3 regions of the Marinomonas vaga genome follow, and region 3 is predicted to be linked to each of the others. Evidence: predicted binding sites of a transcription regulator. Region 3 holds the regulator's gene; each other region holds the start of a gene.
What was found. Region 3 encodes PhoB, which activates phosphate uptake and scavenging genes when phosphate is short. Its sites were predicted from a motif close to TGTCATANNNNTGTCANA; they were not measured.
Positions count from the first base shown of each region.

Region 1 (10,125 bases), 150 kb from region 3:
AAAATGTACACTAACTGGCCAATTCCCTAGGAAAGTTGCATGTACTTAATAAAAGCTGACGCATTTCGACGTTATTTCAAAAATTGCTCAAAACTGTACTCAGTCAACACGATTTCGAGGGGCATTAGAGAGGTTTGAAAGCCATTTCTCTAACATAATCGTTTAGAAAAACAGCCAAGTCACAGACAAAAACGTGCTTTTTAAATTTTTCGCATTCACATTTGAAATCGATAAATGCGATCAGTACTGATCGAAAAGGTTGATTAAATCGGCTTCTTAGCCAATTTTGGTACTAAAAAAGCCGCCCAACTCAGTTGGGCGGCTTAATGTTAAAAGGCTGTTTGTACTCAAGCAGCGTTTTATCGGGCTATTTAATCTCGTAAACAGAGGTCGTACCGCTCACTTCATTACCCACGATCAATAGAGGCTTGCCATTTGAGCTGTCGCTGGCAGAGACAAACTTAAAGCCCTCAGGCCCAAGGTCTCCTGCTGCGGCACCCACTTCTGCAGGGTCCAGAGTTAGGTCACGATCATTAACATAATTCACAAAGATCGGCGCACTCGGAGTGGTGATGTCATACATCATGATGCCACCCATACGCTCTAAACCGATGAAAGCGTAATGCTTGCCATCGATTTCACCCACGGTAATAGCTTCTGGCTCTGGGCCTTTGGCGTCACTGCGGCCGTCTGGGTCGTGTTCCCCATTGTCATTATTGAAGTTAATGCCGTAACGCTGGGCGGTGATCTGTTCAAACTGATCCCCAGAATCAAATACCAGGGTGCCATCTTCCGCATCCCAGATTGAGAAAGAGCGTGCACCGTACACATACAGAGCTTCGAACGCCCCATCATTGTCTGTGTCACCAAGCTTGGAAGTCACTTTCAAACGACCAATGGCATCGTCTGTTTGCAATGTTGCAGCATTGGGGAAGGCGGTCGCATCAAGGGTAAGGTCTTCCACACGGAATTCTTCCATGTTTAGGTTAAGAGGGTCTCCTGCAAAATCGACTGAACCATCCGTCTGTTCTGTGCCCCAATCCGCACGGGAATCCCCTTCGTTTGCCGTCACAAAATAATCCTTGCCGCCTATCGTGTAGGTTGCAATGGAATCCGGCTGATACATGCCATAGACAGGCCAATTAGCAATGTTTACCTTGTCGTCCTTATCGCTGGCATCAAAGCCGTTACCGGAGACATTGTGATCTTTAAAACCTAATGCGAAGATTTTAGACACGGTCGCGGTATCAATGTCCACCACAGCTACGGCGTTCGCTTCTTGCATGCTCACGTAGGCGGTTTTGGAGTCTGCTGACACCGCAACGTATTCAGGCTCTAAGTCTTCTGCAACCGTGCTTGGACGAACGGCTTTGCCATTAGCGTCCACAATGGTGCCAAACACTCGCACATCCTTTGGTAGCTCATGGTGACGCGTTCCGCCCACATTAAACTCTTCAAAGGTCGCAGAGGACAAGGTGAAATCAGTAGTATCAATGATGTCCACACGACCTTCTGGGTCCATTTGGTAATCCGTTGGCTCCCCTTCAACCGCCACTACAGCGTGGCGACCATCTGGGGTAAAGGTCACCATGTCTGGTAAAGACCCAGAGTCCACCACACTGGCCACAGAAAGATCCGTAAGATCGAGGAAGACGACCCAACCCGCATCCGTTTTAGTGCCCGCTTCCACTGCAACCGCAGCCAGGTCTTCGTGTACCGCGATGCTGTTTGCCGCTCCTACTTGCGAGGTGCTGCGGATAGCAGCTTTCGCAGACACCACCATGGATTGAACGTCTAGGGTTTGAGTCAATCGCAGGTTCGTCATATCCGATGCATCAAACACATCCACTTGGCCGATGTTCGCGTTCACGGTGAAAATACGCTGACGAGATTTGTCAAACGCTACGATCTCTGCCGCACTTTCATCAAAACCACGACTGTCAGAGCGCCCGATACGCTCAATGCCTGACACAACCTGTGTAGCGGTACTAGAAGAAGAGGAAGAGCTATTCGATTCACAGCCAACCAGTGCTGCCATTGCTAGCCCTAACGCCACGGGTTTTAACGCCCAACCAATCTTCTGCGAATTCATGACATCTCCGATCATTAAGTTAATTAAAAAAGTTCGGAGCAGACTACTGATCGTATATGACTAACCTGTAACAAATTTTTGACCGGCGTGTGACAGTTCTGTGATCACCGCGGCACCCGTTGGACTGGCTCACCGCGGATTATGGTTTGAGAAACATTTAAGCCTATTAAAGAACTGGCGTTTCTTTGGGTTGCTCCTCCAAACGGCGCTGTAGATAGGACCAACGGGCCAAGATCCCGATCACTACTAAGGCAAAGACAAAACGCGCCCAAAGGATACCGGACAGATCAGCCCCCAGCAGTAGGATCAACATGGTGTCTTCTATGATGCTGTGACACAGGCCCAAAAAGCCCATGGTTAAAAAGATATCTTTGCGGCTAAGGCGACCGGACTCTGCTTCCTTGATCAATAAACCCGCGCCAAAGGTCAGACCTAACACCACCCCGATCACAGCAACATTGGCCGCCGATTTACCAATCCCCAACATGCGCAAAATGGGGAATAGCAAGGTATGGATTAAACGCTCAATGCCCAAGGCACGTAGCAAGCGCAATAAGCTCATCAAGGCGAAAATCACAAAGTAGATATACGCTAAGGTTTTGATCTGGCTGATGCCCCATCCAACAAAGCTATCATCGACCGCGGCCGTTGGCTGCCATAGCATCTGAGACGGTTGCTGTAGCCATTGAAACTGGCTGTACACCAGATTGAGTAAACCACCGAGAACCAAAGCACCACCAAACCTTAAAGCAATGGTGACACGCCAACTCACACCCATACGCTTGGCCACCGCGCCTTCTACGGGTAGCGAATGCGCTAGCAGGGTCATCGCCCCCAGCACGGTCACTTGCGCCACACTAAGAGGCTCAGACAAACCCAAATTAAAAAACACCAACATGCCCGTGTAGATATTGGTCAGCATCATGGTCGCCAGCACAATGCCCAAATCATCGGGCAAGCCCACCACCTGCATCACAGGTGACAACACATGCCCTAATAAAGTCACGCCGCCCACCATTTCCAGCACCTTCACGATCAATAGGGCTGGCACCATCACCTTTAACAGCAGCCAATACACGCTGGCGGCTTGCTTCCCTAAGGCTCCCACTTCCTTTACTAACGACATCATAACTGGCCTATTTCTATGAGCTGATTGAAGCGTCTATTCTAGAAGGTTGACGAAAAATAATGTCATATTTAAAACTCAATTCTTTTCATATAATTTGTTTATTCACTATCAAACAAAATTAAATTAACCATGACAGAATTAGATCGCATCGACCGAAACATTTTGACGTTACTGCAAGCAGATTGCAGCGTGACCAATGTGCAACTGTCGGAACAAGTGGGTCTGTCTCCCCCGGCCTGCCTAAAACGGGTCAAACGCCTAACAGAAGAAGGCTATATCACACGCCAAGTAGCCCTAGTGGCCCCTCAGAAGCTTGGCTCTATGCTGCACATGGTGGTGGAAGTCTTTATGGAACGGGATCACAAGCAGCTGTTTCAGGACTTCGCTAAAAAGGTTCAAGCCACCCCAGAAGTGAAACAAAGTTACCAAGTGACAGGTGAGGTCGATTTCGTCCTGATCGTCATGGTGAAAGACATGGAAGCCTACGAAACACTTTGCGATAGGCTACTCTACAGCCATCCCAACGTGCGCAAATTTCGCACCTTGATTTCCATGAAACGGGACAAATTTGAAACCTCAGTAGAGGTGAGGTAAGCATATCTCAGACATCGAACCCTTGCAGATTAATGGTACTGAAATGAAGGTTTTTTATTTTAAATTAGTAATTCCTACTATACTAATAATTCCCCTACGGGCATGATAAAATTTCCTAATAATCAGCACTTTCCATTTGTGGAGCCTCCATGCGTTTTAGTCATAAAGTCGTTGCGACGTCATCGCTATTGTTAGCCTTGACCGTTGGTTTACTGAGCGTCCAACAGTTACTCACTGTGCGGTCAGAAGTCGAAGGTTTAGTCAAAGTCAGCCTGAAGGAAATGGTTGTCGGGGTAGGGAATACAATCAGCGCAGAACTGTCCAACAAAAGCGCCTTGGCGCAAAGCATGACAGAAAGCATTGAACTCAATCCTAATGACCGAACTTACGTCAAACAATTGCTGGAACAACCAGCCATTAAGAACAGCTTCCTAGCCATCGGACTAGGGTATGAATCCGATGCGGTTGTGGTAGAAAACGATGATGGCTGGGAGCCTGACGCGAGCTACGACCCACGTAAGCGCCCTTGGTACATGGATGCCAAACGTGAACGCACGCAAATTTTCACAGCACCTTATGTGGATGTCTCCACCAAGCAAACCATTATCTCCATCGGTAACCCCGTCATGGAAGGCAATCGGTTTGTGGGCGCCATGTTCTATGACTTAGAGCTAGGCGGGCTATCAGAGCTAGCCAACTCTGTGAATATTTTCGATGCGGGCTACCTGTTTCTCGTGACAGACCAAGGCCAAGTCATTGCGCATCCTAACGCAGACAGTAACGGCAAAAACTTCTCTGAAGTACTGCCTTCGGTGTCCCTAAAAGAAGGCCTGCAACAACTTAAACTGAATGGTGATAACAGCCTCGTCAGTATTACCCGTGAGCCAAGCCAAAACTGGTACGTCATCGCTGTCGTAGATGAAGATAAAGCCTTCTCAGCGATCGCCAAACTGCGCACCAATGCGATTATTTTTGGCGTACTAGGCATTCTCATCAGCGTGATTGTTATGACCCTACTGATCAAAACCCTATTGCGTCCTCTTGGGGAGCTGAATGCTGCCATTCAAGACGTTGCCACGGGTAGAGGCGACCTGACAAAACGCATTACCCCAAGCAATACACCGGAGTTTGCGGAACTGGCCAACGGCTTCAATCAATTTGCTGCCAGTTTGCAGGAGCGCATTACGCACCTAAAACTACTGGGAGATGAAGTGGCCGCCAGCGGCGCACAAACCGTCAGCAGCTCACGCCAATCCTCTCAAGCCATGGAAGACCAACTAAAAGAGTTGGAAATGCTCGCCACTGCGATCCATGAAATGTCCTTGGCTTCTAACGAAGTGGCTGAGAATGCACAACGGGCGTCGGAATCCGCCAACGAAGTAGACCGCACAACCATTGAGGGCTCTTCTGTGGTCAGCGAGACCGCTAAATCGATTGATGCCCTATCTGATCGAATCGATCAAGCTGTGGAGCAAGTGAAAGGCCTAGAGCACGCCACCAGTAACATCGAGACGATTCTTGCGGTCATCAACGAAATCGCAGACCAAACCAACCTGCTCGCCTTGAACGCAGCCATTGAAGCGGCTCGTGCAGGCGAATCTGGTCGCGGCTTCGCCGTGGTGGCAGATGAAGTGCGTACCCTTGCCCAACGAACCCAAGAATCGACTACCGAAATCCGCGGCATGATTGAGCAACTACAAAATGGCTCAGCGGCTGTGTCCCATGCCATGACAGAGAGCCGCAATACGGCTGTAAAAGCCGTCGAAAATGCCCAACAAGCCGATGCTGCCCTAGACCGTATTCGTCAATCGATCGAACAAATCAGCGATATGAATGCGCAAATTGCCTCCGCGGCACAAGAGCAAAGCCATGTGGCAGAAGAGATCAATCAAAATGCTGTGAAGATCAAAACCCTGTCCACATCCGTGGTCGAGCTGGCCCAAGACTCCAGTGACGCCATGGCAAAACAGCGTTCCCATACGGAATCACAGAAAGACATCTTGGATCGCTTCAAAGTGTAACCGTCCCACGCAACCAAAAAAGCCAGCGACTTTAGCTGGCTTTTTTTGTCTTCACTTAACAAAGAGCGACTCACCCCTAATCATCGTCCTGCATGGCAATGGAAGCATGCCCCGCGGATAAGTTCGCCAGTTTTGCAGCAATGCTAGACGCCTCAGCATCGGTCAAAGGAACGGACGCATCCTGTGGAGCAAATACATACGTATCGGACACCCCATCAAACTCAATCTTACCCAGAATGCGACCGCTATCACTCAAGCAATCAAGCGCCTGCTGAGCCGGAAAAAACAACACCATCATCCACCTACTTAAAACCATTGCTAATGGCCATCGATAATAGAGGTAGGGATGTTTAGGATCAATGAAAGGATTCAGCTCCCACAACAGCCGCCTATCAGCCGCATCAGACTTAATGTGGGAGCGGATTCAAAGCCCTAGGCGCGGGCTTTGAGGAATTGGCCAATCCAAGCCATTAAAGACTGGTTGTGAATGGTTTCTTGGGCCACGCTTTGGCGAGCTTTTTCAGCCACGTCAGGGGGCAAGGTCACCCCATCATATAGGTCGATTAGCTCGTTCTCGTAAACCTTGGAAAACTCAGGGTGTCCTTGGAAGGTCAGAATACGATCTTGGTAAATCAGTCCCGCATGCTGGCAGAAATTGCTGGTTAGGAAAGTCGTCATTTTGGCTGGTTTTTCAAGCACTTGGTCTTGGTGAAAAGCACAAAAAGCAATGTCTTTCACCGCTGGTAAGGTAGGGATGTCTTCCACCACTTGGTAATGGTGAACCCCAACGCCCCAACCGCCATCAAACTTCGCCACTCGACCACCCAAGGCACGGGCAATGACCTGATGACCAAAGCAGATACCCACCAACACTTGTCCGTTAGCATCCACTTCACGAATGAAGTCGCACAGCTTAATGATCCATGGGTCGTCCCCGTAGGCATCGGATTTGGAACCCGTGATCAACCAGCCATCGCAGGCTTGGGTGCTCTCTGGGAACTCATCCAAGCGCACATCGAAAATTTCAAACGACAACTCAGGCTCTAAGGCGCCGATCTGCTGGGCAAACATCTCGCCATAGGTTGGGTACTGGGAGCGCAATGCATCCGGAGTAATACCTGCCGCAAGAATACCAATCTTCATTTACTTCTTCCTTCTAACAATGGGCCGATCACGGCCCATGGAAACGGTTTTGACGGCGCATGATGACAATCGCCGCGATGACAGCAATGGATACCGCCAAGATCATCAAGGTGGCTAGAGCATTGATCTCAGGCGTCACCCCTAGGCGCACTTTCGAGAAGATCACCATAGGCAAAGTGGAGTTGCCTGGCCCAGAGACAAAGCTGGCGATCACCAGATCATCCAGCGATAAGGTAAACGACAACAACCAACCAGACAATATGGCGGGTGCAATCAAGGGTAAGGTGATCAAGAAGAACAAGGACACCGGTTTAGCCCCTAGGTCCATGGCCGCTTCTTCTAAGGTTTCATCCAAGGACGACAGGCGCGATTGCACGACCACCGCCACGTAGGCGAGACAGAAGGTGGTATGGGCAATCACAATAGTGGTGGTGCCACGACCTGCTGGCCAGCCGAAGAGGCTTTCCATAGCAACAAACAGCAGCAATAGGGACAAACCAGTAATCACTTCTGGCATCACCAGAGGCGCTGTTACCCAACCTGCCATAATGGTTTTGCCACGGAAGCGTCCCATACGGCTCAGGACAAAACCTGCCAAGGTGCCCAATACCGCCGCTAAGGTGGCACTGATAAAGGCAATTTTTAAGCTCACCCAAGCCGCATTCATGATCTGTTCGTTTTGAAACAGCTCAACATACCACTTTAACGACCAGCCCCCCCAAACCGTCACCAGTTTGGATTCGTTAAAGCTGTAAACGATCAGCGCAATAATGGGCGCATATAAAAACAAGAAGCCAAAGCCTGCGCTGGCTTTTAGGGCGAGGGAATTTCCCTTCTTCATAAGGCCTCCTTATTGCCATTACGCATGAACATAATCGGTCCCACCAAAACAATCAGCATGATGATCGCCACCGCTGACGCCAACGGCCAATCACGGTTTAGGAAGAACTCATCCCAGAGCACACGACCAATCATCAGGGTATCAGAGCCACCAAGTAGGGCTGGGATCACGTATTCACCCACTGCAGGGATAAACACCAGCAGACAGCCTGCAATAATGCCCGGCTTCGCCAATGGCAAGGTCACGAGACAGAAGGCACGCCAAGGCTTCGCACCCAAATCAAGGGCCGCTTCCACAAGGCTCATATCCATTTTTTCTAGGGTCGTATACAGGGGCAGAATCATAAACGGCAAGTAGGTGTAGACGATGCCCAAATAAACCGCGAAGTCCGTTTGCAAAATCTGCAAAGGCTGGTCGATAAGTCCAATAGACATCAGCACTTCGTTGACTAAACCGTTCTTTTTCAACAACGCCATCCACGCATAAACACGCAGTAGGAAAGACGTCCAAAACGGTAAAATCACTAAAGATAACAACACCGTACGCATGGTCGGACCGCTGCGGGCAATCAAGTACGCAATGGGAAAACCAATGATCAAGGTAAAGAAGGTAGAGATCGCCGCAATGCGCAAAGAGCTTAAGTAAGCATCCAAGTAAAAGCGCGACTCAAACAAAAATAAGTAGTTACCAAAGGTGACTTTTAAGGTGGCGTAGGCGTTGCTTGGGTCCCATTCAAACAAAGGCGAATAGGGCGGTACGGCGATCATTGCCTCAGACAAAGAGATCTTAAACACCACCAAGAACGGAATGAAGAAAAACGCCGCCAGCCACAGCATGGGCACCAAAATCACCATCCAACGACCCAAGCGCAACGCCTGTAGCCGCTGTAACACGGTGATGCGAGACGAGTTGGAGGTTGAAGACATCATGAAGTTAACACCACGCTGCTGTCTGGGTCCCAAGCTAGATGCACTTGGTCGTCCCAAGTAAGGCGGTCACCGGTATCACGCTGGACGTTTGGTTGAGTAATGCGGATTTCTTTACCAGAAGGTAGGCGCACCTTGTAAATGGACTGGCTGCCCATGTAGGCCACTTCTGTAATGATACCGCTGGCCACGTTATGCGGCGCATCAAAGGCATCACGGCTAATGCGGATCTTCTCTGGGCGGATCGCCACACTGACGTTTTGGTTCGGCGCACAGCTAATGCCGTGATCTAGGTACACCAAGCCTTCTGTATCTGGGCAATGGATGGACGCACTGTCACGCTCATCGGCCACCACAGTGCCATCAAACAAGTTCACGTTACCAATGAACTCTGCCACAAAGCGGTTGTTAGGGTATTCGTAAACTTCATGGGGTTCGGCGGTCTGTACGATGACGCCGTTATTCATCACACCAATCCGCGTCGCCAAGGTCATGGCTTCTTCTTGGTCATGGGTAACCACAACGAAAGTAATGCCTAGCTCGTCTTGCAGACGCATCAACTCAAATTGTGTTTCTTCCCGGAGCTTTTTATCCAGCGCCCCAAGAGGCTCGTCCAGTAGCAGCAACTTCGGCTGTTTGACCAAAGAGCGGGCCAGCGCCACACGTTGACGTTGTCCACCGGACAGCATATGAGGTTTACGGCGAGCCAGATGGCCCAGCTGAACCATATCAAGGATGTCGGCCACACGCTTGGCAACCTCACCACTTGGCAAGCCTTCACGCTTCAAACCAAATGCCACATTGGCTTCCACACTTAGGTGAGGAAACAAGGCATAGGACTGGAACATCATGTTCACGGGACGTTCCCAAGGTGGTGTGTTGGACATGTCCACGCCATCGATTAAGATGCGACCGGAAGTGGGTGCTTCAAACCCTGCCAACATACGCAAAAGGGTACTTTTACCGGAGCCAGATCCGCCCAATAGGCAAAACAGCTCGTTCTTGTAAATGTCTAAAGAAACATTGTTTACGGCGGTAAAATCGCCGAATTGCTTGTTAATTTGTTCGATTTGAACAAACGGTTCCGCATCCGCCTGACGCCAAATTGGTTTGGCCTGAGACGACGCTTGAGCAGAAAGAGAAAAAGCAGACATAACCCACCTGTCAGCAGAAAATATTCGAGGAGGGCGGCACACCCCATGGTGTGCCGCCAAAGCGCGGTCGAGGGTGCTTAGCGCCCCGTCTTAATGTTGGTCCAAGCACGCGTCAGAGAGCGGTCAAAGCGTGCCGTGTGGGCCACTTGCACGTAAAGCTTCTCTTTCACTTCTTGAGTTGGGTATACGCCTTTGTTGCTAGACACTTCTTCGTCTAACAATGGC
Region 1 covers NZ_AP043903.1:1,092,059-1,102,183, forward strand. The annotation lists gene ACZ5DR_RS05115 (choice-of-anchor I family protein) at 368-2,092, opposite strand; gene ACZ5DR_RS05120 (hypothetical protein) at 2,259-3,221, opposite strand; gene ACZ5DR_RS05125 (Lrp/AsnC family transcriptional regulator) at 3,351-3,815, shown strand; gene ACZ5DR_RS05130 (methyl-accepting chemotaxis protein) at 3,965-5,836, shown strand; gene ACZ5DR_RS05135 (hypothetical protein) at 5,913-6,134, opposite strand; gene ACZ5DR_RS05140 (glutamine amidotransferase-related protein) at 6,269-6,979, opposite strand; gene ACZ5DR_RS05145 (ABC transporter permease subunit) at 7,008-7,820, opposite strand; gene ACZ5DR_RS05150 (ABC transporter permease subunit) at 7,817-8,749, opposite strand; gene ACZ5DR_RS05155 (ABC transporter ATP-binding protein) at 8,746-9,900, opposite strand; gene ACZ5DR_RS05160 (polyamine ABC transporter substrate-binding protein) at 9,978-10,125, opposite strand, start outside.
Region 1: ACZ5DR_RS05115 (choice-of-anchor I family protein) is a predicted target of PhoB. The motif match lies at 2,181-2,198, and genes of this name have one in related genera.

Region 2 (10,125 bases), 570 kb from region 3:
GCATCCTCTCCAATCCCTTGATACCAATCTATATGTCCTGGCCCTTTGATTGCGCCCCCCTTGTCTTGTGCCAATAACAAGCGAAATTCGTGGCCAATGAGCTGACCTTGTTCGTTTAACTTAGGCACTTCTCCCAGCAGAATGCTGCCCAATGGGATGACAGCAGGATCTACGGCCACTGAGTACAAAGGGGTTAAGGGGACATTGGCGGCTCCGACAGGCTTGTCTAAACCTTCGCTGAAAAATAAGTAACTCGGGTTGGTGGCAAGCACTTCTCTCATTTGCTCAGGATGCTCCGCTAACCAAGAGCGAATAGATTGAGCAGAGACATGTTCTCGGTCGATTTCTCCTCGTTCAATCAGCACTTTCCCTAGGCTACGGTAAGGATGACCATTGGCCCCTCCCCAAGAAAACAAGCGGCGCTCACCGTCTTCAAATTCCACGACCCCTGAGCCTTGGACATGAAGAAAGAAATTGTCTACAAGGCTTGAGGTATAGGCTAATTCGAGGCCTTGTCCATCCAAAGCGCCCTCAAAGTCGATTTGATCTCGAGTGGGCAAAGGTGCGCCATTCACAGGTGTTGGTTTGCGGTACAGCGGGTAGCGATATAGGGCATCCGGTTGGTGTCTGACTTCCAATACAGGGACGTAGTACCCGGTAATCTGTACATTGCCCCGTTGGTCTTGGCCAGCCAGCTGATAGGCGCTGAGCGCTGGCCAATAAGTGGGGTCATTAAGCCACATCTGCAGTTCACTGGCAGTGGCGCGCAGATCATCCCGACTTATTTGCAGGTTGCCAACGCTGTAATCTTGGGCTGAAATTCGATCCAAATAACGGATTTGTTGCCCTAAGCCCTCTTTGAAACTCTCATCAGGCATTGGGAACCCAGGGGGCAGTCGCTCGTCTAAATATAAGGTGTCTCGTTTGAAAGCGGTTTCATCTCGTCCATTATTAGGAAATTCGTTGGAAGAGTCGATTTCTCGAGTGGAACAGGCGCTGAGAATAAATATAGGCAGCAGTAAAAGTAACGATCGTGTCATCATAGAATTGGAAAGTTTGTTGTTGGTATGGCGTATGAGTAAATGGAACAAAGAAAGTTCACGAATGAGAATGGATTAAACACTCATAAGCTTGTCGTAAAGTAATAAACACATCCGTGTCTCCGCCTCGATCTGGGTGGGCCGCGTGGGCCAGTTTACGATATTGGCGTTTGATGCCTTCCTTATCATCTAGGAAGCTTTCGTCTAACTCCAGCGTCTTTAAAGCTTCTTTACGCACGTCCACGTTAAAGACACCGTGGTAAAAACTGTCGAGCAAACGACTGACGTCTTCTTCGTCCGTTTGCACGTATTCGTTCCAATCGAGATAGTAGGCGGCGAGCTTGGCGTCAACACTGTCGGACAAAGTAGTGGTGCTGCTGATTTCCAGTTCGCTGGCCCCATGGACTTTTATGTGTGTGGCAGTGATGGTGAGAGCCAAGCGCTCTTCTTGCCAAAGGCTGGTTTGCAGTTGGTAGAGAGCATTCATAATTAGAAAGTGCTGTCGGAACAAAGTGAGATTGGCATCTTCGGCTAGCTTGTCTAATTCGGGGCGTTCCGATTTTAGTGCTTTTAGCAAGGTGTACTCCGAGATTCCTTCTGGATGTTCCCGTAGAAGCGCTAAAATGTTTGGGATCAGTGGGTTTCGCATAGTTGGCTCCGTGCTTTGAATTCAGTGTAGGGCGGGTCCTCTTCTGGGTCAAAAAATGAGGCCTAATTTATTCGTTAGTGGGGCGTTTAATGATTTATGTACTGTTATTGGTTGTGGTGTTAGTGCTTTTTTTTGGTCCACAACTATGGGTAAAACACATACTTAAGCGATATCGTGCGCCACGTACCGATTTACCGGGGACGGGAGGGGAATTAGCGGTGCATCTAATCCAGAAATATGAGCTGGAAGGTGTCACCGTAGAAGCTGCGCCAGAGGGTAAGGATCATTACGATATCTTGGAGCGAAAGGTTCGCCTAAGTCCCTATGTATTAAACGAACGTTCTTTAACCGCCGTCGCCGTGGCGGCCCATGAAGTAGGGCATGCCATTGCTCATCATCGTAATGAAACCGTGGCGCGTCTGCGTACCCGGTATTTACCAGCAGCGATGGTGTTACAGCGACTTGCTGCGATTATGTTGTTTGCATGGCCGATCTTGAGTGCCGTGTTGCGCTTGCCTTATACGCCTTTATTGCATGTGCTGGTGGTGGGGACCTTGGGGCTGATGACGGTCTTTATCCAGCTGGCCATTTTGCCAGAGGAATGGGATGCGAGCTTTAACAAAGCGCTGCCTATCTTGAGAAAAGGGCGCTACCTGCCCAGTCAAGATATCCCTAAAGTGCGCAAAATCCTTACGGCCTGCGCCATGACCTACGTGGCGTCAGCCCTAACCAATATTCTGTTGTTCTGGCGGTTGCCAAGACGATAATGATTGCATAAAAAAGGCCCCATAAAGGGGCCAAGCGGAATCAACCTAACGAGGTGGTTAGCGTTGTTTCGTTTCGAACTCTGGGTGAATCCAAACAGGCGCATCGGCAGCTGGTAGCAATGATTTGCCAAGGATCATGTCTGCAGCACGCTCCGCAACCATGATAGTTGGTGCGTTTAGATTGCCGTTGGTGATGGTTGGGAAGATGGAGGAATCCACCACTCGTAGTTGCTCAATACCTCGTACGCGGCATTCTGCATCCAGAACGGCCATAGGGTCGTCATCTGAACCCATTTTACAAGTACAAGATGGGTGGTAAGCACTCTCTACGTTGTCTTTTACCCAACGATCAATTTGTTCATCGGTTTGCACGTCCATTCCTGGTTGAATTTCTTCACCACGGAACTCGTCCAATGCGGATTGCTGAAGCAGCTCACGGGTAAGACGAATGGTGTCGCGCCAATCTTGTTTGTCCTGTTCCGTGCTGATGTAGTTGAACACAATGCGTGGCTGTGCCGCTGGATCGTTGGATTCGATCCATACTTTACCGCGGCTCTCTGGTTTGTTGGGGCCCACATGTACTTGGAAACCATGACCATCCACAGCTGCTTGGCCGTCATAGCGCATGGCAGCAGGTAGGAAGTGGTATTGAATGTTGGGGGCTTTTAGACCCGCACGAGAGCGGATAAAGCCACAAGATTCAAAGTGGTTAGTTGCCCCAAGACCGTCTTTAAAAAGAATCCATCGAGCACCGATCATGCCTTTGCTGATGAGTCCCAGCTTGCTGTTTAAGGTCACAGGCTTTTTACACCAGTATTGGAAGTAGACTTCCAAATGGTCTTGCAGGTTCTCTCCGACCCCAGGCAACTCGTGCACCAATGGAACCTTGGCTTTTTCTAGTACGTCTTTAGGGCCAATGCCTGAACGTTGTAGCAAAGTGGGTGAGCCGATAGAGCCAGCGCTCAAGATGACTTCTTTTGATGCGGTCGCTGTGGCGTCAACGCCGTTATGGCTGTACTCAAGACCAATCGCTACCTTGTTTTGCACCACAACCTTGTTACTCAGAACACCCGTTCGTACGGTCAAATTTGGGCGCTTCATTGCACGGCGTAGGTAAGCATTAGATGTGGACGCACGCACGCCATCTTTTACCGTCATGTGCATAGGGCCAAAGCCTTCTTGACGGTAGCCATTGTAGTCTTCCGTTTGACCGTACCCTGCTTCTTCCCCAGCATTGATAAAAGCTTGGTAAAGTGGGTTTAGGCGCATGTCATTGCCGTTGTTGGTCGACAATGGGCCAGAACCGCCTCGGTAAGTGTCTTCTCCATCGCGCCATGTTTCAGCACGTTTGAAGTAAGGTAGTACCGTTTGGTAGTTCCAACCAGCTGCACCGTTTTCTTCCCATTCATCAAAGTCGCATGCATGGCCACGTACATACACCATGCCATTGATGGAGGAAGAGCCGCCCAGTACTTTGCCTCGAGGACAGTGCATTTCACGGCCGTCTAGACCGTCTTCTTTGTCCGTATGAAACTGCCATGCGAATTTATCTGTGTTCATTGGGTAGGACAGTGCGGTTGGCATCTGAATAAAGATATTTTTGTCAGAGCCTCCCATTTCTACCAGTAGAACCTTGTGTTCACCGCTTTCAGTTAGGCGATCGGCTAGCACACAGCCAGCTGAGCCCGCCCCAACAATGATGTAATCAAACTGTTCGTTGACCATCGCTCGGATCCTCCGTTAGTAAGGGCTAGGAATATCTGTCATAGAAACCAGCACACTCTTCACTTGAGTGTATTGGCGCAGAGTTTCAAGACCGTTTTCACGACCGACACCGGACTCTTTGTAGCCACCGACTGGCATTTCAGCCGGAGAAGCGCCCCAAGTGTTGATCCAGCAAATACCCGCTTCTAGCTGTTTGATGACGCGATGTGCACGGCTGATGTCTTTGGTGAAGACGCCTGCTGCAAGGCCGTATTTTGTGTCGTTAGCGCGGCGAATCACATCCGCCTCATCGTTGAAGCTTAATACTGACATGACAGGTCCGAAGATTTCGTCACGTACCTGTGGCATATCATCGGTGCAATCTGTGAAGACCGTTGGAGCAACGAAAGCCCCTTTTTCGCAACCATTAGCAGTGTATTGCTCGCCACCACACAGCAGTGTGGCACCCGCTTCTTGAGCTGCCGTAATGTAGCCAAGCACTTTTTCCATATGGTCTTTGTTGATGAGCGAGCCGACTTGGGTATTCATGTCCATCGGATCACCGATGATCATGGCTTCAGTGCGGGCTTTCAGCTCTTTTGTGAAAGCCTCTAGCATGTCTTCGTGAACGAATACGCGAGTGCCGTTGGTGCACACTTCACCTTGGGTGTAGAAGTTTGCCAACATGGCACCAGAAACCGCTTGGTCGACGGGCATGTCTGGGAAAATGATTAGCGGAGACTTACCGCCAAGTTCCATGGTCACTTCTTTTAGAGAAGAGGCGGCAGCGGACATGACTTTTTTGCCAGTACCTACTTCACCAGTGAAAGAAACTTTGTCGATTTCAGGGTGATTTGTGATGAGCTGACCTGTACGAGCGTCCCCTTGAACCACGTTGAATACGCCATCAGGAAGACCCGCTTCGGTGAAAACTTCCGCAAGACGGTAAGCGGTCAGAGGGGTTTCTTCAGAAGGTTTGAAAATCATTGCGTTACCAGCGGCTAGGGCTGGACCGGATTTCCAACAAGCGATCTGCACTGGGTAGTTCCAGGCACCGATACCCGCACAAATGCCTAGGGGCTCACGGCGAGTGTAGTAGAAGCTGTCTGCGTCTAGGTCTTGGAAATCCCCTTGGATTTTATCTGCAAGGCCTGCGTAGTATTCGATTACATCTGCACCGGTTTGAATATCAACAACCATGGCTTCTTGCATCGGCTTGCCTGTGTCTTGTACTTCCAAGGCGGCGATTTCATCGTTGTATTGACGTAGCAGATCCGCTGCACGTTTAAGGATACGTCCACGTTCAACACCGCTCATGGCAGCCCATTCTTGCTGACCTTTCTTGGCAGAGTCGATGGCTGCTTGCAGTTCTTTTTCCCCTGCAAGTTCTATGGTTGCAAGTACTTCACCTGTTGCTGGGTTCAGTGTCTCGAAGGTTTCACCCGTCGTTGATGCAAGGTAGCGGCCGTGAATGTATTGCTGCTTATGTGCCATGTTTCACCTCTCAGAATCGATCAGCGTATGTGCTGTGTGTTAAAAGTTTAGCGCGTGTCGTTAACTAAATGATCGGCATTTAATTTTTATTAAACGCGCGTTTAATAAAAACCAATTGTACAGAAATTAAGTGGTTTTGACACCACCTTCGGTTAAAACGGATAAATTTTGAGGGTGAAGTAGACGCTTTTGGGGCTTAAAAATGTTTCTTTCAGGCGCAACAAAGCCCTGATTAGTGAGGCATCAGGGCTTTTGCAAAAGTAGGTCGAACGCTTATGGATTAAATGTCGATCACGCAGTTTTGGTCATGACTGACAGGGCTCGGAATATAGGCGTCCGCACTTTCATCATTGACCCAAGTGGTACCGTCAACAAGGTATCGAAACTGATACTGCTTGTCTTTTTCTAGGTTAATAGTCGAGGCGAACACACCTGTCTTCTGCTTACGCATTAACGTGGCTGTCTCATCCCAGTTGTTGAAATCTCCTACCAAGGCGACATTCTTCGCTCCATTTAGAGCGTCTGCTGGTAGCGCAAATTTCACTTTGCATTCAGGCTTGGTTTTTAAGTAGGTCTTTTCAATCATCTTCAGCTCCTTGAGTCTGGTATGAATGGGTGTAGAAGTTATGAACACCTGAAAGATGCAAAGCAAGTCTCACGCCAATGGGGATAAAACATGGTTTTATCCCCAAGTTCGGGTTGTTTTTGGCGTTATAACTTAATCAACATACTAAAAACGCTAAATATGAGGGCGTTTTGTTTAAAATATGCACAATATTCTAGCGCCTGACGCTAAACTTCATGGTGAACATCAAAAAACAATAAGAGGTGACCCTTATGGAATTTGCTCACATTGTTCTCATTGTTCTCGCTGTCGCGTTCGTCGCGAAACTTTCTTACCTGTGGTACATCAAGCACCATGACCATGGTAAACACCATGATCATCATCGCCATTAGTGCTCGGCGTTTGCTTCCAAGTAGCGCTTACGCTTGCTGTCTTTGACTTTGTTTAGGTCGACAAGTACGAGTCCATCGATGCAGTAGCCAAAGTCAGCATCTACGCCGAAATCTAAGAAGCGTACGCCATCGTCTTCACACAGCTCGCTGTACTGTTTAAATAAAGTCGGTACAGCAGCTCCTACATTGCCTAATTGCTCTTTCAGGGTACGAAAATCCTCTTCGTAGTTGTTGCCGACGAAATAGCTTTTCATTAGGGCTTGGTTGTCTACAGAGATACGGTAGGGAGTGTAGGAGGAGGCCAAATACTCAGGATCAGAGAAATAGGTACGGTAGAAGTAGACGATCATATCTTTGGCAATGTCTGGCACATTACCACTCAGACTGACAGGGCCGAACATGAAACGCACTTCTGGGTGGCGCACCAAATAAGCGCCAATGCCATACCAAAGATAGTCAAGGCTACGTTTGCCCCAGTATTTGGGTTGTACAAAACTGCGTCCTAATTCAATGCCTTGCATAAAATAGGGCTCCATATCACAGCTGTAACTAAATAAGCTTGCGCTGTAGATGGTTTGATCCTGATCCGCCTGCAGGTATTTGTAGACTTCGCCAATTCGGTAGGCCCCGACGATTTCAAGCTCGTCTTCATCCCAAAGAATTAGATGGCGATAGTATTGATCATATTTGTCTAAATCTTTTTTCTCACCAGTCCCTTCCCCCACTTTACGAAAAGCAACTTCCCGTAAGCGACCGATCTCTTGCATCAAACTAGAGTCGTGTTCGTAGTCTACAAGATAGATTTGTTTATTGTCCTTGGTACTGCCCAGGTGCTCCGCTCGTTTGAGCTCTGCTTTCAGTTGTTGGCGGTTTTGTGGGTGAGAAACGGTTTTTTCTGTTTTAAGAAGCGGTTTACGACCCTTGGCAATACGGTAAAGATGGCGCTTAACCAGTTTGTTCTTTTCTTTGGTGCTTAAGGGTAAACGCGCCAATTCTTGAATTGGAATAGGTTGGCCCACTTGCATAGGAATGCGACGATTTCGCTGGCGGAACATTTCATTGGCCAGTTGAACCGTAGACAGGGGGCGATAGATCCATGAGCTGGTGTAAAACAGCATGGAGTTTCGGCCACCAATATGCACAGGTAAAAGAGGGCTATTGGTTTTTTGGGCGATCTTTAAGTAGCTTGAGTTCCAAGCTAGGTCTTTTACTCCGCTTGGAGACAGTCGAGAGACTTCCCCAGCAGGGAAGATGATGACTGCTTCTTCCCTATGTAGACAATCCATGATGGCTTTTAGTTGTGAGCGCCCAGTTTTACCGCCGATATTGTCCACTGGCAGAACCAATCCTTTTAAAGCATCGAATCCTAGCAGTAAGTCGTTGGCAACGATTTTGACATCCGTGCGAATCTCGCCGATTAGGCGCAGTATAGCGAGGCCGTCAAGTGCCCCAAGAGGATGGTTGGCGACGATTAGAGTTCGCCCCACCGCTGGAATATTGCGGCGGTCCACTTGGCTGACTTGATAGCCAAAGTTGAAATGATCCAGTACTCGGTCGATGAATTCAAAACCGATGCAGTCACCGTTATGCTCCAGAAAATCGTTGACTTCGGATTCATGAAACAGCCGCTTTAACAAACTCAATGTGGGCTTGGTTATTAAGGGGCTTTTTTCAAAGAATTGAGGGGATTTGTCTGCAATCAGTTGTTCGACTTGTAGCACGATGCGCTCCGTTAGCCTGTATCATCTAATGAATAGGCTATGACTAGTACATGACAAGTCGGTGACGCTTTTATGTAGGCTTGATGACAGCGGATCGCTTGTGGCAAATGGGTATAAAAAAGCCGACTCAGGAGGTCGGCTTGTTAAGATCTTAGAGAGTCGGCTTACTCAGCTTTCGGCTTGCTGTTACCGAGCGTGATGTGGCGAGATCCCTTGAAATTGGTTTGTCCACTGACGCCAGAATCGATTTGTTCGATTTGGCCGCCACGGGATAAAAACTCTTCCATTTGTTTAGCAATTGAGTCAGAGGTTTCCACCGCTGCTGGTTGCTTCTTCTTAGTCGCCATAATCTGTTCCCTTATTCTTTTCAATTGATGTATCTGTGATCATATCAAATTTCGCCTTCCCTGGCTTGAGTTTATTTTTTAGACGATCTATGCCTCGGCTGGGGTATTGTTCGGATGGAAACGACGCATGATGGGGTTCAAGAATCGAGTCAGCCATCCGGTGAACTCGATGGGCGCATCGAGAACGATCAAACAAATACATTCCGCGTCTTTGGTAACCCGAGGCTTATGCTTGTCATCATCGTTACGACAGATGAAATCTCCGCGACGATAGACCCCTTCTTCATCGGAGAAGGCTCCTGTCAAAACCAGCGTAATTTCGTTGCCAGTGTGAGTATGGGTAGGCATGTGCGCACCGGCTTTGATACGCGATAAAGCCACTTGGGCACCACCGGGTTCACTGCTGAGCATCGCCAACTTGAATGACGGTGTGAGACTCATCCAACTTAGGCTATCGAAGCCTTTTGGAATCAAGCGACGTAGCGAAGCAGGAATGTCTTTAAGGGTTTCATTAAGCTCAGAAGCTTGAGTAACTTCTGTCTTAGCTGAGACCTCTGTTTGCCCTTGAATGGCTTCTAGCACATTGGCTTTTAGGGCTGACAACTGGCTATCAGAAGCACTGGTTGGCTGCTCAGAAAAGAGTTCTGCCCCAAGCGTATTGAGACGTTTAAGTTGTTCGCGACACTCGGCGCATTGATCCAAATGAGCAGACACGGCTAAAGCATGTGGCAGCGCCAGGGCACCAGACGAATAGTCAACTAACATGTCTAAAGATGGATGGTAGCAAAGCATAACGACTACCTCTTAATAAAAACGGATAACTTGTTTAATGCGAGACGCACACGAGATTTGACAGTGCCTAACGGCAATCCAAGTTCTTCGGAAGCTTCAGAATGGCTTTTACCTTCTAAATATACCTTCGACAATACTTGGCGTTGGTCACTGGGGAGCTGCATGAGCCCCTCCCGAATGCGAGTTTCATCGCGCTTCTGTTGTGCTTCCCTGAACGGATCGGCACTTTCATCCACCATCTCACTCCAAAAGCTCTCCGGATCGATGTCGCTTTGATAGCGTCCATTTTTACGCATGTAATCAATACGGGCGTTTCGAGCGATAGTGAAAACCCAAGTATTCAGTGATGCTGAAGATGGGTTATAAAGATGTGCTTTATTCCATAGGCGAATCATCACTTCTTGAGCAATGTCGTCAGCCATCAAATTAGATCCTGGATGCGACGCAAGACAAAACGCTCTGACACGGGGAGCATAGTGATCAAACAGACGTGTTAATGCCTGAGTGTCACGATTGTTCGCGACCCGTTCAATATCAGTTAGTAGAGATGTTTCTATCGTCGTATCAGAAACTGTATTCATCCTTTGCTCCAAACGTGCACTGGTAGCTTGGTGAGTGGAGGTATTCCGCTCAGTAAGTATACGCACTGAGCTA
Region 2 covers NZ_AP043903.1:668,648-678,772, reverse strand. The annotation lists gene mltA (murein transglycosylase A) at 1-1,043, opposite strand, end outside; gene ACZ5DR_RS03140 (DNA-J related domain-containing protein) at 1,099-1,689, opposite strand; gene ACZ5DR_RS03135 (zinc metallopeptidase) at 1,779-2,456, shown strand; gene betA (choline dehydrogenase) at 2,514-4,181, opposite strand; gene betB (betaine-aldehyde dehydrogenase) at 4,197-5,654, opposite strand; gene ACZ5DR_RS03120 (isoamylase early set domain-containing protein) at 5,935-6,240, opposite strand; gene olsF (bifunctional ornithine lipid synthase OlsF) at 6,608-8,332, opposite strand; gene ACZ5DR_RS03110 (hypothetical protein) at 8,497-8,679, opposite strand; gene ACZ5DR_RS03105 (ChrR family anti-sigma-E factor) at 8,767-9,471, opposite strand; gene ACZ5DR_RS03100 (sigma-70 family RNA polymerase sigma factor) at 9,477-10,052, opposite strand.
Region 2: olsF (bifunctional ornithine lipid synthase OlsF) is a predicted target of PhoB. The motif match lies at 8,371-8,388, and genes of this name have one in related genera.

Region 3 (10,125 bases):
AATCTCGGTGATGTATTGGTTGAGAGCTGTGATTCGTAACATATCGCCCTCTGCGTCAACGGCTGCCAAAAGATCTATGGGATTAAATCCTTGGTAAGTCTGTACACCCTCATTCCATGGGTTATCTGTCGATACTTCATGGCTCGGAAGTGCCATGAGCATGTCTCGATCAAATACCATGCTGTCGCCTTGGTTAGTTTCGTCAATATTGCCCCCTAAGGTCAGAATAATTGGGCCTTTTGGTGCATTGAACTCTAAGGCGAAGCCCGTTACCGAGGTGGTCAATAATAGGAAAGTGAAAAACAGATGGCGTTTAAAAGTATTCATAGGAGTATCTTTCAGGTGTGCAAGGGTTCATGCCAAAGTGTATCAAATTTAACCTGAATACCTAGTGAAAAGCAGTGTGAGATACAAAAGCTTACTGATTGAGGCCAGATCGATTGCTTTGCTGTGTCGAAAATATTTGTTTTCTTTGCCCAGTCGATTAGACGAATATGGTTAAATATCCCAATTAGAAAACGTTCTTAATGCGCGATATGGAAGGTTCTACAACGTGATTACACACCCATTTTTGGCTGCAGGCTCCTTTATTAAGGCACTGCCTTTGTTATTTTCAAAACGCCTACGTTTATTTCTACTGGCTCCCATTCTAGCCAATATTGTTTTGATGGCCTTACTGTATATGGTTGCCCTCAATTATATGTCGACAGCAGTTGATGGCATGATGGGCTATATGCCGGAATGGCTGTCTTTCTTAAATTGGTTATTCTACTTAATCCTTAACATTGTGGTGGGGATCTTGCTTTTTTACAGCTTCTCCGTGGGGGTGAATATTCTGGCAGCCCCATTTATGGCATTTTTGGCAGAAAAGGTGGAAGAACAACAGACGGGAAAAGTCTTTGACGAAGCCATTACTGCAAAGAGCTTGATGCTGATTGCTGGTCGCAGTATCAAGCGAGAATTACAGAAGTTGATGTATTTCTTGCCTCGTTTCTTAGGGCTTCTATTGCTGTCCTTTGTTCCCCTTGTAAACGCTGTATCCCCAGTACTGTTGTTGCTGTTTTCTGCGTGGATGTTAGCGCTTCAATACATGGATTATTCTTTTGATAACAATAAAGTCAGCTTCTCTGAGATGCGGGCGTCATTACGTGAAAGACCGCTACTTTGTTGGACATTTGGTTTTATTGTCATGGTTGGTATTACCATACCTTTGCTAAATCTGTTTGTGATGCCTATCGCCGTGGTGGCGGCTACCTTGCTTTGGATCAAGCTGTATTCCAAGCGCTTTGTAAATTTTTCTGATTTGCTGTCGCAAACTAAATAGGATGCTAATTTGAAAATCCTCGTTGTCGATGACGCCTCGTTTACTCGAGATTTAATCAAGCGTACCGTACGCAAACGCTTCCCTGCTTGCACAGTGGAAGAAGCGGTGAACGGTCGAAAAGCCCAGAAAATGCTGGAGCAGATTCCTTTTGACATGGTGTTGTGTGATTGGGAGATGCCTGAAATGACGGGGGTTGAGCTATTGCAGTGGTGTCGCGAGCAGCCCCAGTACAAAAAGGAGACTTTACCGTTTGTGATGATCACCAGTCGGGGGGATAAGTCCCATGTCGTCGAAGCGGTGAAATCTGGGGTAACGGATTATCTGGGGAAGCCATTTTCACCGGATCAATTGATTCAAAAAGTGGTTTCGGCTGCAAAGAAACATGGTATCGAGAAAAAACTGGGCAGTGCTCCCGCTCCCGTTTCTGGTTCTGGGGGCACAGGTGGGGACTCTTTGAGCATTCTCACCAGTGGTGCGAAGTCAGTGCCCAGTCAAAAGGGCGGTATTATTCAACCCGAGGTGACCTCGAAAGATGTAAAAATCCCCAGCCTGGTGCGCTTTGCTGGTAAAGAGTTCCGCTGCATGGTGATTCATTTCTCAAAAACAGAAGCAACACTCTTGATCAAAAGTGACGATGTGATCCCAACGGTGCTAGATCAGGCGGTGCTAGATTTGTCTTTTGACAGTAAGGTCAACCGCTTGAATTATTATGTTCAAGCCATTGCTACCACAGAGAAGAAGCCTGATTCTGCGTTCTTAACAGTGACCTTGGCTTTGATTGATCAGGATCCAGAGAAAGAAGGTTTCATTCACCAGTTGTTTGAATCCTTGTAATTGAGGTACAAAAAAGCCGTCACACCAGACGGCTTTTTATTATCGATCTGCTGTGCTTTCAGCCTGATCAGATGAGGTGTCGGACGTCACAGCTGCCAGCAGCGCATCTTGACGTACTCGGTCAATTGGAAAGAAACAAGAGAAGGTGCTGCCAACGCTTGGCTGACTACGAATCTGTAGCTTGGCATTGTGGTGAATGAGTACATGTTTGACGATAGCGAGCCCTAATCCTGTGCCTCCAGTGCTAGAGCCACGACCTTTATCCACTCTGAAAAAGCGCTCTGTTAGACGAGGGATATAGCGCGGATCAATACCTAGCCCCTGATCTTCTACCGAAAATACCCCACTGTGCTCAGTTTTCTCCCACGTCACTTGGATTTTACCGCCATTGGGTGAGTACTTGATGGCATTTACAACCAAGTTAGAGAAAGCGCTGTAGAGCTCATTGGATGCCCCATAAATATAGCTGTTCTCTGGGATAGAAAAAGTCAGCGCATGCTGATCAGAGAGGATGGGTTGCGCAGTCTTATTAATAGTGTCGCAGATTTCATTCAAATTCAGCCACTGGTGATCTTCACGCTTATCATTGGTTTCTAAGCGGGATAACAGTAGTAGGTCTTCGATCAAGTGCTCCATCCGTTGGGATTGATCAGACATGCTGTCGACACCCCGTTGCATACTTGCAGGAAGACTGTCTTTAAACATAGAGAGGGTTTCGAGATAGCCTTTAATCACCGTGAGCGGTGTTTTTAACTCATGGGAAGCATTGGCCACAAAGTCTTTACGCATCTGCTCAAGCAGGTATAAACGGGTCACATCGCGCACAAAAATAAGGTGATCATTTTGATCGTAAAGGGTGGTTTGGACTTCCAAATACACGCCTTCTTTGGAGGGCGACTTGATCACTAACGGCTCCCCGAAACGCTTTTGTGAAAAGTAGCGATAGAACTCAGGATTACGCAGTATATTGGTGATGGGCTGACCTCGATCCACTGGACGCATCAGCCCGAGTAACAGACCTGCCGAATTATTCCACCACTCTAAGTTACCTTGGCTGTCGGCCATGATAACGCCTTCTTTTAAGGCGGCAGTGGAGTTCTCAATTCGATTAAGCGCTTGGCGCATACGGCGTTTGGATTTACGTTGCTTCTTCTGCAAGCGATACACCGCATCAAAGACTTCCCCCCAGATACCACTGGATTCCGGAGGGGCAGATTTCCCCGAACGTCGTAACCAAGATTGAAACAAGTACAGCTGATAAAGCTGCCAATAGAGAGACCCCAGCACATACAAAAGAGTTGTGGCTAGGGGATAGCCTATGACGAGGCCAATGGATAACACAGCCGCTAGACCACTTAGCCATGTTAAAATTGCCTTGCGCCAGATTTGTTTCATAAAGTCTTAGGCCGTACGTTTTGCCGAGAAGCGGTAACCCGTACCTCGGACAGTTTGGATCAAAAAGTCGTGGGAGTCGCCGATGGCTTTACGTAAGCGTCGGATGTGAACATCCACGGTACGCTCTTCAACGTAGACATTGCCACCCCAAACTTGATCAAGCAGTTGTGCTCGCGAATACGCCCGCTCTTGATGGGTCATCAAAAACTTCAGCAAGCGGTATTCTGTTGGCCCCATTTCAATTGGCGCAGTGCCGATTGAGACACGTTGGCTAATAGGGTCAAGCAACAGGCCTTCCACTTCGATTGGGTCATCAACACCTTGTGGGGTCGCACGACGTAATACCGCTTTCAAGCGAGCCACTAACTCACGGGGAGAGAAAGGCTTGGTGATGTAATCATCAGCGCCAACTTCTAGCCCTTGAATTTTATTGTCTTCTTCGCTTTTTGCTGTCAGCATGATCACTGGGATCTCTGCGGTGGTTGGATCTTTTTTCAAGCGGCGTGTTAGCTCGATACCACTGCCTCCAGGCATCATCCAATCACATAGGATTAGATCTGGACGGTGATCTACCACGATTTCGTGTGCTTGTTGGCTGTTTTCGGCTTCCATGTATTCGTAGCCAGCCATTTCTAGCGCGACAGCGATCATTTCGCGAATCGGCGCTTCATCATCGATAATTAGTACTTTTTTACCGGTCACAGGACATACCCTCATCTCAGGAACGGTAGATATTAAAGCGGTTTAATGTGACAGCTATGTTAAAATGTCACATCCGCCCTCTCAAATGTAATAGCTTAGAAGTATTCCTGCAAACAAACAGTAACCAACTCGGTTGTTATCAAGAAAGGACTTAAAGCAGGCTTGTCGATTCCGATCTTTGGCTTGTTGATACTGTAAATAGAATAACACCGCTGCGCCAACAATACTTAAGTAGTAAAGCCATCCCAGTTGCGCTAAAACGCCAATCCAAAGCATTAGGGATAAGGTCAGTCCTTGTAAAACAATAATGACAAACAAATCATATTGGCCAAATAGAATGGCGGTGGATTTAATGCCAATCTTAAGATCATCAGGGCGATCTGTCATAGCGTAATAGGTGTCGTAGGCGATGGTCCAGAAGCAGTTTGCGACAAACAACATCCAAAGCTCCATGTCTAACAAGCTGCCTCCCTGAGCGCTGTAAGCCATAGGGATGGCCCATGAAAATGCCAATCCTAAAAAAAGCTGGGGCAGATGCGTATAGCGTTTCATAAATGGATATAAAGCGGCCAAGAAAAGGCCAACAAAGGAGAGCAGAATCGTTTGCCTGTCGGTCATCAGCACGAGCACAAAACTCAGTAACGCTAATCCTGCAAACAGTCCTAGAGCCTCCTTCTCCGACACTCGACCTGATGGAAGAGGGCGGTTTTTTGTACGCTCTACGTGTCCATCCACTTTGCGGTCAGCGTAGTCGTTAATGACACAGCCAGCGGAGCGCATGGCAAAGACACCCAGCACAAAGATGATAATAAGGTGCCATTCAGGCCAGCCATCCGCAGCGAGCCATAATGCCCACAAGGTGGGCCACATGAGTAGCAATGAACCAATAGGGCGGTTAAAACGGGTGAGATCCGCGTAATCTTTAAGTTTACTCATACTTTCCGTTGTTAGATTGATTGACTAAAAGCGCCCAGCGAGGCTCGTGAACTTGCCTATACTAGGATAAAACGCCTCGTTCACCAAAATCCCTGGACCAAATTCCATAAAGATAGAGCGGCGAGCCCAGAGTGCATCAGGGCACTCTTTTAGAATGCCAGCGGGTAATTGTGCCACTTCTATTGGACTGCGCTTGAGAGCGCCCGATCGGTACACGTAACCCCCCAAGGGACGATTCTTCAGGTAAGGTAAGTAGCGCCAAGAGCCACGTAGGGAACGTGCGGGCATAATAGAGCGAGCATAGACCACGGGGATGTCATCAACATGAAGCACAACGGTGCGGATTCTTGCCACTTCCCGATCTTTTAGGCCCAGCCGAAGCCGCTCTCGGGGCGTTGGAACCCCCCAGCGTTCTTCTAAAAGTTCAACCTTGAGTTGCCCGGCACATCTCAGTTTTGCTGTGATGGACTGATCTGTGGCGAGCCAAGGGTAGATGGACTTAGGAATATTCGAACGTTGTAACCGTTGAATCCGGTGCCAGCGATAGTCTAACTGCTGAGCAACCTTTGCATTCATTGAAGTCATTTATTGCCGCTTATCAGTTCGACCATTTTGGCAAGTTCTTTGGAGGATCCCATGACCTTGCTGTAACAGGCCTGGACATCTTCTACAGTGAGTCCCAAATCACTTAGCAGCGTTTGATTAAGTGATGACTCTTCGAACAACTGATGGGATAAGCACAGCAGATTCGCGATAGCATGATGTTCACCACGATATTCCGGCGTGCGGCTGTAGCGAATGCCTGTGTAGATGCCTGCCGGAAGCTGCCAATGTTTCAGTAACCAAGCTCCTAATTGCTCTTTGGTGAAGCGTAGAGTCTGCATCTCTACTACGTCTGCACTTAAATGGGCATTGGCTTCGATATAGCGGGACAAAATACCAAAATGGGGAGGCAGTACCACAGCGATGGCTAGATAACCAAAGTTGTGTAACAGTCCGGCTAAGTAGGCATGCCCTAATCTTGGACGCTTGCCGGAAGGCATTTTACGCACCAGCTCTTCCATGAGTACTGCGTGGGACACAGCACCGAACCAAAAATCTTCATAGTGACGCGGGCCATCTTCAGGTAACTGGAAGGCACTGCCCATGGATAACCCCAGCGCTAAGTTCATTACCATGTCGAACCCGAGCACTCGAATAATGGCATCTTCCACAGACTCTATTTCGCCTTTTACTCCGTAGTAAGGAGAGGTTGCCCAGCTGATGACCTGGGCCGACAGGGCTGGATCTAGGCTAATCACATCGCACAATTCATCAGTACCGGCTTTTTCGTTAGCACACAGCTGGATAATACGATGGGAGGACGCAGGTAGCGGTGGAATTTCTAAGGTCTCTTCAAGGCGCTGCTTCAATCGCACCGATTGAAACTTGCCCAATGCTTTGAACATCTGTTCCGCATCGCTTTCTAAGTCTTTGGCTGGCGTTGGAATCTCACATACAGGAATAGCAAGCGTTTCATAACGCGTTAATGGGCCCTGAAACCGCTCTTTGAACTCTGCTAGTGTCAGTGATTTATAACTTTGGGAGGCGCTACCCCGTAGGTCAATGAGTTCGCTTTCGAGCAGTGACTTATCGATTAAAGTCGGACAGACATTAGGCTTTATAAGAGGGTCACCATCTACATTGTAGTTGGCTACAGGATCAAAGCGACGCTTTGTTAAACGAGACAAAGCGGCCATATCTAACATGCTATCGAAGGGGAAGATAACCTGCATTTTGCCCGTGTGGTCGGCAAGGTGCACGATCCTCACTTTGGTTGTATTCGTCGATTCGACTGGCTGCTCAGACACAAAAAATCCTTTATAAAGACCAATGACTTATATTAGGCCATTATAAACAACAAAAAAGCCCCGTCAGGGGCTTTTTGTATCGAATGCCAAAAAATCTTGATTTTAGTGGTTCAAAATCTGGCTTAAGAACAGTTGTGTACGATCATGTTGTGGGTTCTCGAAGAACTCATGAGGCGTGTTCGCTTCAACGATTTCACCCGCATCCATAAACACAACTCGGTCGGCAACGGTTTTCGCAAAGCCCATTTCGTGTGTCACACACACCATGGTCATGCCTTCATCGGCCAACTGAATCATAACGTCCAATACTTCCTTGATCATCTCAGGGTCAAGTGCCGACGTTGGCTCATCGAACAACATGATGCGTGGTTTCATACACAGACCACGAGCGATGGCCACACGCTGTTGCTGACCACCTGAAAGCTGCCCTGGGTATTTACCGGCTTGGTTCGCGATTTTAACACGCTCCAAGTAATGCATCGCCATTTCTTCCGCTTCTTTCTTAGGTGTTTTACGTACCCAGATTGGCGCAAGAGTCAGGTTTTCAAGGATGGTCAAATGCGGGAACAAGTTAAAGTGTTGGAACACCATGCCCACATCTTTACGGATCGCTTCGATGTTTTTCAGGTTGTCATTCATTTCAATGCCATCCACTAAGATAGAGCCTTTTTGGTGCTCCTCTAGGCGGTTGATACAACGAGTCATGGTCGACTTGCCTGAACCAGAAGGTCCACAGACAACGATACGCTCGCCTTTTTTAACACTGAAGTTGATGTTTTTCAGTACGTGGAATTCACCGTACCACTTGTTTACATCGTTAAACTCGATGATTGCGCTTTCGCCCTGTTCTAGTTGGGCGAGTGCCATATTTCTATCTGTCATGTTAAGGCCTCAAATTCTCTTATTAATTCCGCTTGTGTCCAGTATCTAACTTACGCTCAACCGCCATGGAGTAGCGGGACATACCGAAGCAGATAGCCCAATAAACAAAGCCTGCGAAGGCGTAACCTTCCGTCGTCGTGCCGAGCCAGTTGGCATCATGGTTCGCCATTTGGATGATACCCAAGAAGTCAAACATACCTACGATGTAAACCAGCGTTGTATCTTTAAACAAACCAATGAAGGTGTTTACGATGCCAGGGATCACTAGTTTTAGAGCCTGTGGCAAAATGACTAGGATCATAGACTGCCAGTAGGTCAGCCCCATCGCATCAGCGGCTTCGTATTGACCTTTTGGAATGGCTTGTAGACCACCACGGATAACCTCTGCCATGTACGCCGCAGAGAACATAGTGATGCCGATTAATACACGCAACAACTTGTTAAAGTTCAGACCATCCGGCAAGAACAGCGGAATCATGACAGACGCCATAAATAGGATAGTGATCAAAGGCACCGCACGAATTGTCTCAATGAAAATCACACAGACAGATTTCGCAACTGGCATCTTAGATTGGCGACCTAGCGCCAGCAAAATACCTAATGGAAAAGACGCTACAATACCAATGATACCCAGCAGCATGGTCAAGAACAGACCGCCCCAAAGAGACGTCTCAACCACTTCTAGACCGAATATACCGCCAGCAAACAGGAAGTAAGCAACGATTGGGTACACCACAATGATACCAATCGATAAAAACAGCTTGTTCACTGCTTTGATGGCAAACATGCCCACCATGACAACCAGTAGAATGGCTGCCAAGTTCACACGCCAGTATTCTTCTGGTGGGTAAAGGCCATACATAAACTGATCAAAACGCACCCGGATGAATGCCCAACATGCACCACCGCCTGTACAAGCAGCTTTGGAAGTACCTTCCCATGTTGCATTGAGAATTGCCCAATCAATGACAGGCGGAATTAACAAATACAAAACGTAAAGGCTGAAAATCGTCAGGATGATATTCAGTGGGCTTGAGAAAAAGTTTTTACGAATCCAAGCGACCGGACCGACAGCATTGCTCGGTGGTGGTAGGCTAGGAGAAGGTTTGAATTCAATCGCCATGTGTGCCCCCTTATCGCTCAATTAAAGACATTTTTTTGTTGTACCAGTTCATAAACAATGAAATGGACAAACTTAAAGTACCGTACACCAACATACACAGACCTATGGTCTCAATGGCCTGACCTGTCTGGTTTAGGGTGGTTCCCATTACCACGGCAACAAGTTCTGGGTAAGCGATTGCAGCGCCCAAAGACGAGTTTTTGGCCAAGTTAAGGTATTGGCTGGTAAGTGGTGGAATAATCACTCGCAGTGCTTGTGGTAAGACAATCAAACGTTGAGTGAGGTTGTCTGGCATACCCAAAGAACGTGATGCTTCCGTTTGCCCCCAGTTCACAGACAAAATACCCGCACGTACGATCTCTGCGATAAATGAGCCTGTGTAAGTGGATAGGGCAATCAAAACAGCAACGAATTCAGGGACCAATACCATGCCACCCGTTACGTTGAAACGGCTTTTCTGTGGTAGTTCAAAGTCTACTGGAGAGCCTGCGATGAAGTAAAAGAGCACGGTGCCAAAGACAATAATCGCTAAGGATGTCCAGTAAGCAGGAAACCAAAGCCCGGTACGGGTTTGACGCTTCTTCGCCCAAACGATGAGGGCAATGGAAGCTACGATACACGCTAGGAAGCCAAAGATTACCACACCGAAGGCATCACCAAAAATAGGTGAAGGCGAGTAGATGCCACGCTTATTCAGGAAGAAATCACCAAAAATAATACTGTTGCGTGGGTGGGGCAGGGTAGCCAATACCGCGAAGTACCAGAAGAACATCTGCAACAATAATGGGATGTTACGCAGAGTTTCTATGTATACCGTTGCAAGTCGAGCGACTAACCAGTTCTGTGACAAACGGGCCAAGCCCATGATCACACCGATAATGGTTGCCAATACAATACCCATTAATGAGATAAGGGTGGTGTTAATTAAGGCAACAACAAAGGCACGGCCGTAGCTATTGGCTTCGGTATATTCAATTAAATGGATTAAGATCGGGAAGCCCGCTGGCTCGTTTAAAAACGCGAAGCCCGTGGAGATCCCTTGGTTTTGTAAGTTCGCTTGTAGGTTATGGAACAAATAA
Region 3 covers NZ_AP043903.1:1,241,981-1,252,105, forward strand. The annotation lists gene ACZ5DR_RS05780 (putative pterin-binding protein) at 1-327, opposite strand, end outside; gene cysZ (sulfate transporter CysZ) at 554-1,324, shown strand; gene ACZ5DR_RS05790 (response regulator) at 1,334-2,158, shown strand; gene phoR (phosphate regulon sensor histidine kinase PhoR) at 2,198-3,553, opposite strand; gene phoB (phosphate regulon transcriptional regulator PhoB) at 3,560-4,255, opposite strand; gene ubiA (4-hydroxybenzoate octaprenyltransferase) at 4,337-5,191, opposite strand; gene ACZ5DR_RS05810 (chorismate--pyruvate lyase family protein) at 5,216-5,776, opposite strand; gene ACZ5DR_RS05815 (HDOD domain-containing protein) at 5,773-7,041, opposite strand; gene ACZ5DR_RS05820 (amino acid ABC transporter ATP-binding protein) at 7,144-7,923, opposite strand; gene ACZ5DR_RS05825 (amino acid ABC transporter permease) at 7,946-9,046, opposite strand; gene ACZ5DR_RS05830 (amino acid ABC transporter permease) at 9,057-10,125, opposite strand, start outside.